One region of the Rhodococcus sp. NPDC058521 genome, then DNA from elsewhere that is predicted to be linked to it. Evidence: predicted binding sites of a transcription regulator. Region 1 holds the regulator's gene; the other holds the start of a gene.
The links. Region 1 encodes LexA, which represses DNA repair genes until DNA is damaged. Its sites were predicted from a motif close to CGAACANNTGTTCG; they were not measured.
Positions count from the first base shown of each region.

Region 1 (4,209 bases):
GCCTGCCACGGTTACTCGCGAAGTCGCCGGGCAGAAGGTAGTCGGCTATCCCGCGCTCGTTCGAGAGAACGACGGAGTGGCGGTGCGAGTTCTGAGTACTGCAACGGAGCAGAAGGCGGCCAACCGGGCGGGCCTTCGAGAACTGTTGCTCGGCACGGTTCCCACTCGAACGAAAACGGTCGTGGCGGCCGTGAGCAACGCTCAGCGTCTCACCCTCGGACAGAACCCCGACGGGAGTCTCGACGCTCTCGTGGCGGATTGCCGAAACGCAGCTGCCAACGCACTGATCGATTCGTGGAAGGAACCGGTCAGAAGCCCCGAAGAATTCGACGCACTGGTCAAGACAGCCCGCGACACCCTGCCGCGCAACGCCTCGATCCTGCTACGACTCACCATCCCGGCCCTCGACAACGCGCACCGACTCGAGACAGTCCTCGCCCGCTCCCGCGGTGAAGCAGCCGAGGATGTTCGGGAACAGCTCGACACGCTTCTGTTCCCCGGCTTCGTGACCGAACTCGGCGTTGCCGGCGTGCGTGAACTTCCGCGCTACCTGGCGGCCGCAACGCTCCGACTCGAATCCTTGCCGGCGAGCGCCGACCGCGACCGCAAGGGAATGGACGTCCTCGATCGGGTCTATGCCGCTTACGAAAGAATGCTCGCGTCGATCCCGCCGGAGCGCCATCACGGTGCAGACGTCAACGCCGTGCACTGGATGATCGAAGAACTTCGAGTGAGTCTGTTCGCCCAATCGTTGGGCACGCCTGTGGCAGTGTCGGAGAAACGGATCCTCAAGATGATGGATGCCGTTGTGCGCGCCCGGTGAGGCACTGGCAATTCCGGAGAACGACGCTCAAGAATTTCGGCTCGTGCCCTCGGCTTCGGCCTTGGCTGCCTGATGTTCGCGGAGTTCCTTGATCTCGCGTGCGAAGTCGTCTGCCGAACTGAATGATCGATACACCGAGGCAAAGCGCAGGTACGCCACCTCGTCGAGGTCGCGCAGTGGACCGAGGATGGCGAGCCCGACCTCGTTACTGGGAATCTCGGCGGAACCAGACGCACGGACCGCGTCCTCCACCTGTTGCGCAAGCAGATTCAGGGCATCGTTGTCGACCTGACGGCCCTGGCAGGCACGGCGAACTCCGCGCACCACCTTCTCGCGACTGAACGGCTCGGTAACCCCACTGCGCTTGACCACGGACAGAATGGCCGTCTCGACGGTCGTGAACCTACGGCCACATTCCGGGCACGAACGACGCCTACGAATCGCCTGGCCTTCGTCTGCCTCACGCGAATCGACCACACGTGAATCAGGGTGCCGGCAGAAAGGGCAATGCATGGCGGTTCCTTCGTCGTAGCCGACGCGACCGCGACTTTCCGCAACGAATGCACGATGCCGACGCGACCACGCAAGGTGGTGTGACTGACAGCATTCGAGAATACTCGTTCGACTCACGACCTCACGCATGCAGCACCGAACGGGCCGTCAGCCCCGCAACGCAGGGACCACGAGACTCTGCCCCGCATGAACCGAGGAATTGGTGAGTGCATTCAGATCCATGATCCGGTCCACGATCTGCTGGGCCGGCACCTCGGGTGCGATTCGCTCGGCAACCTCGGTGAGAGACTCCCCCGCTCCCACCTGGACGACCTCGGTCGCTTCGGCGAGTGCAGCATCACCGGTGGCGGTGACCACGTACGCGACGGCACCGAAGCCGAGTAAAATCCCGGCCGTGACGAGCACAGTCGCGAGCATCGTGCGCCAACCAACGTCGATATCGACCGCACGATGATCTGCCTGCGAGACCCGCACGTGGTCCGCCATGTATCGCACCGCGCCCGAGTCCGGCCTGCGCTGGCCCCGCCGGCGATCCGCGATCCGTGGCTCACGAACCACATCCGGTCCGCGACCGTGCGCAGCGCGCCCCAAGTCGGTCTCTGCGTAATCCACCGCGCGCCTGCTGAGAACTGCGCTGCTCATCTGGTACCTCCGGTAGTCGATCACCCTGTTCGATCAGACGTTCGAAAGAACGTATGTTCGATTTCTACCACGGCGGTCCGACAATGTCGCCATTTCGAGCGACACGAATCGAACAAATGTTTGATAACGGCTGGAGAAGTCGCTAGATTCGTGGCAGAACGCACAGCATGCGCCGCTCGACGCCCACCACCCACCACCCACCACCCAGCACCCACGACCCCGCACCCACGGAGGCACGCAGCATGAAGGACGACAGCTCGCCCGAAGACTCGAACGCCGCAGGTTCGGCCGCAGGGTCGAGCGCGGAGCCGGCCCCGAATCCCGCCGAGCTCACCGACCGTCAGCGCCGTGTTCTCGAGGTCATTCGCGCGTCTGTCACCGAACGCGGGTATCCCCCGAGCATCCGCGAGATCGGCGACGCAGTCGGACTCACCTCCACGTCGTCGGTCGCACACCAGATGCGCACGCTCGAACGCAAGGGGTTCTTGCGGCGTGATCCCAATCGTCCCCGAGCGGTCGATGTCCGCGGGCTCGACGAGGTCGCAGCGGACGTGGCAGCCGGTGCTCAGCCACCTCGCCCCACCCTCGTCGCGCAGGCAACACCCGAGGGTGTCGACGCAGAAGTACTGCCCGAGCCCACGTTCGTTCCGGTACTGGGCCGGATCGCTGCCGGCGGACCGATCCTCGCGGAGGAGGCCGTGGAGGACGTGTTCCCACTTCCGCGCGAATTGGTCGGTCAGGGTTCGTTGTTCCTACTGAAGGTCGTCGGCGAATCGATGGTGGACGCCGCGATCTGCGACGGCGACTACGTCGCCGTTCGTCAGCAGAACGTCGCGGACAACGGCGACATCGTCGCCGCGATGATCGACGGTGAAGCGACGGTGAAGACTTTCAAGCGAAAGAACGACCAAGTGTGGCTGATGCCGCACAACAAGTTGTTCGACCCGATTCCCGGTAACGACGCAGTGATCCTCGGCAAGGTGGTCACCGTCGTACGCAAGGTCTGAATCACACATCGTGAAGGGCCGTCCGATCGGACGGCCCTTCACAATTTCCGGTCCGCAGATCAGAGATTCAGCCCACGGCCGATGATCTCCTTCATGATCTCCGTCGTGCCGCCGTAGATCGTCTGCACGCGGGAGTCCATGTATGCCTTCGCGATTGGGTACTCCTTCATGTAGCCGTACCCGCCGTGCAGCTGTAGGCATCGGTCGATCAGCCGCACCTGCGCCTCGGTGGTCCACCACTTCGCCATCGCAGCTTCCTGGACGGTGAGCTTCTCGGCGTTGAGCTGTTCGATGAACTTGTCCACCAGAACCCGGGCTGCGGTCGTCTCGGTGGCGAGTTCGGCCAGGACGAAGCGGGTGTTCTGGAAGCTTCCGATCGATTTGCCGAACGCCTTTCGATCGCGGCAGTACTGGATCGTCATGTCCAGGGACGCCTCCATGGCCGCGACGGCAACGACAGCGATCGACAACCGCTCCTGCGGCAAGTTCTTCATCAGGTAGAGGAAGCCCATACCTTCTTCGCCGAGGAGGTTTGCACCGGGAACCCGCACATCGGTGAAGGAGAGTTCGGCAGTGTCCTGCGCCTTCATGCCGATCTTGTCGAGATTGCGACCGCGCTCGAATCCCTCCATCCCACGCTCGAGGACGAAGAGGCTGAACCCTTGTGCACCCTTGTCGGGGTCGGTGCAGGCGACCACGATCACGATGTCCGCGTTGATGCCGTTGGTGATGAACGTCTTGGACCCGTTGAGGATCCAGTCCTCGCCATCGCGCACCGCCCGCGTCTTGATGCCCTGCAGGTCACTACCCGTGCCGGGCTCCGTCATGGCGATCGCACTGATCAACTCACCCGATGCGAAACCGGGCAACCAGCGCTGCTTCTGTTCCTCGTTGGCGAGATCGAGCAGATACGGGGCAACGACGTCGTTGTGGAGAGTGAATCCGATTCCACTGAACCCGCCCCGCGTGGTCTCCTCGGTGACGATCGCGTTGTACCGGAAGTCCCGGACTCCCCCGCCGCCGTATGCCTCCGGCACGGCGGTTCCGAGGTAGCCCTGCTTTCCCGCTTCGATCCACACACTGCGGTCGACGATGTTCTGTTCTTCCCACTGCGCATGGAAGGGCTCGACATGTTGGGTCAAGAACTTCCGGTACGACTCGCGGAAAAGTTCGTGCTCCGGCTCGAACAGGGTGCGATCCACGTCGGCTCCTCGTTGGGTTGGT
Region 1 covers NZ_JBHXNL010000018.1:29,571-33,779, reverse strand. The annotation lists gene hrpA (ATP-dependent RNA helicase HrpA) at 1-823, shown strand, start outside; gene nrdR (transcriptional regulator NrdR) at 851-1,336, opposite strand; gene ACFWO3_RS20615 (LysM peptidoglycan-binding domain-containing protein) at 1,484-1,978, opposite strand; gene lexA (transcriptional repressor LexA) at 2,221-2,985, shown strand; gene ACFWO3_RS20605 (acyl-CoA dehydrogenase family protein) at 3,045-4,187, opposite strand.

Region 2 (4,209 bases), on a different contig from region 1:
GCGCCCGCAGCAGCCCTGCACAGAACGCGGCCGGATGATGCAGCTTGAACCACGACGAATAGAACACGAGCGAGGCGAAACTCTGCGAATGACTTTCGGGGAAACCGAAGTTGGCGAACGCGTAGAGCTTCTCGTAGATCCGGTCCGCCACTTCTCCTTCGATGCCGTGCAACTCGCGCATTCCTCGATACAGCCGACCGCGAAGTCGTTCCATCTTCTCCGGCGAGCGTTTGGAACCCATGGCGCGGCGCAGCTGATCCGCCTCGGCCGGCGTGAATCCTGCGACGTCCACTGCCATCTGCATCAACTGTTCCTGGAACAACGGAACCCCCAAGGTGCGTTCCAGAGCGTTCTCCAGACTCGGGTGGTCGTACACCACCGGCTCGAGCTTGTTGCGCCTACGAATGTACGGGTGCACCGAACCGCCCTGAATCGGTCCTGGACGGATGAGTGCGACCTCGACCACCAGGTCGTAGAAGTTGCGTGGTTTGAGCCTGGGCAGAGTGGCCATCTGCGCTCTCGACTCGACCTGGAACACACCGACCGAATCGGCGCGCTGCAGCATCTCGTAGACGGCGTCCTCGGTCAGATCCAGCTCCCACAGATTCACGTCGAGCCCCTTGTGCTCGGCCACCAGGTCGAGCATGTAGTGCAGCGCCGACAGCATGCCGAGACCGAGGAGGTCGAACTTCACCAGCCCGACCGCCGCGCAGTCGTCCTTGTCCCACTGCAGAACACTGCGGTTCTCCATGCGCGCCCACTCCACGGGGCACACGTCCGCGATCGGGCGGTCACAGATGACCATGCCACCGGAGTGGATACCGAGATGGCGGGGAAAACCCTCGATCTGTGCGGCGAGTTCCAGCACGGGAGCCGGAATATCGGTGCCGGTTTCCTTTCCGATGCCGGTCCATCTGCTCACCTGTTTGCTCCACGCATCCTGCTGCCCCTGCGAGAATCCCAAGGCGCGAGCCATGTCTCGAACGGACGACTTGCCCCGATAGGTGATGACGTTCGCTACTTGCGCCGCATACTTGCGGCCGTACTTCGTGTAGACGTGCTGGATCGCCTCTTCGCGGCGATCCGATTCGATGTCCACATCGATGTCCGGTGGGCCGTCCCGCTCCGGCGAGAGAAACCTCTCGAACAGCAGCTTGTTGCCCACCGGATCGACATTGGTGATGCCGATGGCGAAGCACACCGCCGAGTTGGCGGCAGATCCTCTTCCCTGACACAGGATGTCGTTGTTCTTGCAGAAGGACACGATGTCGTGGACCACCAGGAAGTAGCCGGGAAAGTTCAGCTCGGTGATGATGTGCAGTTCGTGTTCGATCTGCCGATAGGCGTCCGGTCGTCGTTCCGGTGCGCCATATCTTCGGGCAGCGCCTTCCATCGTGAGCTGACGAAGCCAACTCGCCTCGGTATGACCTTCCGGAACGTCGAACGGTGGCAGTTGCGGCGCAATCAGTTTCAGATCGAACGCACATTCACGACCCAGTTCTGCTGCCGCAGCGACGACCCCCGGGTACTGCGCGAACAACGTCGCCATCTCCTCCCCCGAACGCAGATGCCCACCACCGGTGGGTGCAAGCCAGCCCGCCGAGTCGTCGAGGCTGCGGCGAGCGCGAACGGCTGCCATAGCCATCGCCAGCCGTCGACGTTCCGGGTTCGCGAAATGCGCAGCGGTGGAAGCGATGACGGGTAGGCCGTGCATCTCGGCCAACTTCGAGAGCGCTGCGTTGCGTTCGTCGTCCTCGGCGACACCGTGATGCGTCAGTTCCACGGTGACCCGGTCAGCGCCGAAGAGGTCGATCAATCGACGCAATTCGTGTTCTGCGGCCTCGATACCGCCTTCTCGAAGTGCGCGGCGCACGTGGCCTTTTCGGCAGCCGGTCAGTATCTGCCAATGACCATCGGCCGCCTCGGCAAGCTCGTCGATGTCGTAGTGAAGTTTGCCCTTCTCTCCGCCAACCATGTGTGCGGTGGCGATTGCTCGTGAGAGCCGCCGGTACCCTTCCTGCCCTCGTGCGAGCACCAGCAGGTGAGATCCTCCCGGGTCGGGCGAGCCGGCCCGCGGAACCGAATCGAGCGAGAGTTCGGACCCGAACACCGTGGGCATGCCGAGAGCCTGCGCCGCCTCCGCGAATCGCACCACCCCGTAGAAGCCGTCGTGATCCGTGAGGGCGATGGCCTCGAGTCCGAGCCGCACCGCCTCCTCGACCATCTCCTCCGGCGAAGAAGCGCCGTCGAGGAAGCTGAACGCCGAATGCGCGTGCAGTTCCGCGTAGGGCACCGTGGTGCGCCCGGCCTCGACGTCGGCCCGATATTCACCCCGTTTGCGCGACCACGCAGGACTGTCACTGCCGTCACCGGGAAACAGTTGCTCCGCAGGGACCCTGCTGGGTTTCCCCGAAAGCACCCGTTCCATCTCCGCCCATGTCGGCGGACCGTTCTCCCACCCCATCTACCTGCACCTCTTCACACCAGAGCTGAGTCTGGTCGAGCCGAAGATGCCACTGGGGAAGACGCATCATCGAACTGATGTTCGATGCATTCGAGTCTGCCACCCGAGAGCCCGGAAGGTCAATTACGGCCGGGTGTGCAGCAGTTCGGATCGAGCACCAGACGGAGCGCGTCGAGGCACTCGGGCCGAGTGCTGTAGAAGACGTTCATGCCCCTGCGCGCCGACGAGACCATCCCCGCCTTCTTGAGCTGCCCGAGGTGATGACTCACCGTCGATTCACGTAGATCCACCCCCACCGCAAGGTCACAGGTACAGGCCTCACCGCCGTCCGCTGCCAGCAACATCGACATCAGCCTGATCCGAACCGGGTCGGCCAGCGCCTTCAAGCGCAGAGCAAGCTCGAGCGCATCGCCGTCCGACATCACCCCAGCGGAAACGGGGGAACAACAGATCGGCGAGTTCATATCCACCACCGGCAGCGTCTTGGGCATGCCTCGATACTACCGACTTCTTGACATATGTCGAAAAGGTGCGATTCTGAACCTGTTACCAATTCGACTTATGTCTCACATGTAGGAGCTGTCATGTCACGCGCTCAACTTGCCCTCAACGTCGACAACCTGGAGGAGTCGGTGAAGTTCTACTCCGCACTCTTCGCCACCGAGCCGGCCAAACTGAAGCCCGGCTATGCGAACTTCTCCATCGCCGAGCCGCCGCTGAAGCTGGTGCTCTTGGAGAACTCAGGCAAAGGCGGATCGATCAACCACCTGGGAGTGGAGGTGGAATCCAGCGAGAAGGTCCACAGCGAGATCGCTCGCCTGACCGACGAAGGCATGTTCACGGACGAGGAGATCGGGACCACTTGTTGCTTCGCCACTCAGGACAAGGTGTGGGTCACCGCACCGACAGGCGAGAAGTGGGAGGTCTACACCGTGCTCGCCGACTCGGAGACGTTCGGTTCCGGCCCGAAGAACCGCGACGCCGACGAATGCACTGCACCCTGCTGCTGACAGGGAATCAGAGACGAGCCGTCAGATCCGCGATTCTCGCCGCAATATCGTCGCGCACCAACCGCATGCGCTCGATACCGTCGATGCCGCGTTCCGACGGCTCGTCCGTCTCCCAGCGCTCGAAGCTCGTCCCGCCCACCGGTTTGACATCGACTTCGTTTCCGAGGCACACCACGACATCGGCATGCCGAACGAGACGGCTGTCGATCAGCGTCGGAGATTCGCCGGAAATGTCGACGCCGATTTCGAGCAACACCTCGGCGGAGAGCGCATTAACAGCCGAACCGGGCTTCGTCCCGGCCGAGCGGACGACAACCGAATCGCCGACCGCTCGCCGCATCAAACCTGCCGCCATCTGCGACTTTCCACCGTTCTTCACACACACGAACAGCACGCTAGGACGTTCGGGCATCGGCAGACCTTCGTCGAAAACTGCGAAGCGTTTTCGCAGGGCGAGGGACACATAGACTAACCCGACGAGAACCGGCACTTCGATCAACGGCCCCACGACGCCCGCGAGCGCCTGCCCCGACGTCGCGCCATAGGTGGCGATTGCGACCGCGATGGCCAGTTCGAAGTTGTTGCCGGCAGCCGTGAATGCCAACGTCGTGGTGCGTCCGTAGCCGAGCCCCATCGCAGCACCCAGTGCATAACCGCCGCCCCACATGATCGCGAAGTACGCGAGCAACGGAACTGCGATACGTAGGACGTCGAGTGGCTGGGACGTGATCCGAT
Region 2 covers NZ_JBHXNL010000001.1:412,963-417,171, reverse strand. The annotation lists gene ACFWO3_RS01930 (error-prone DNA polymerase) at 1-2,464, opposite strand, end outside; gene ACFWO3_RS01925 (Rv2640c family ArsR-like transcriptional regulator) at 2,584-2,955, opposite strand; gene ACFWO3_RS01920 (ArsI/CadI family heavy metal resistance metalloenzyme) at 3,049-3,474, shown strand; gene arsB (ACR3 family arsenite efflux transporter) at 3,482-4,209, opposite strand, start outside.
Region 2: a site for LexA is predicted at 2,535-2,548, ahead of ACFWO3_RS01930 (error-prone DNA polymerase). Genes of this name have one in related genera too.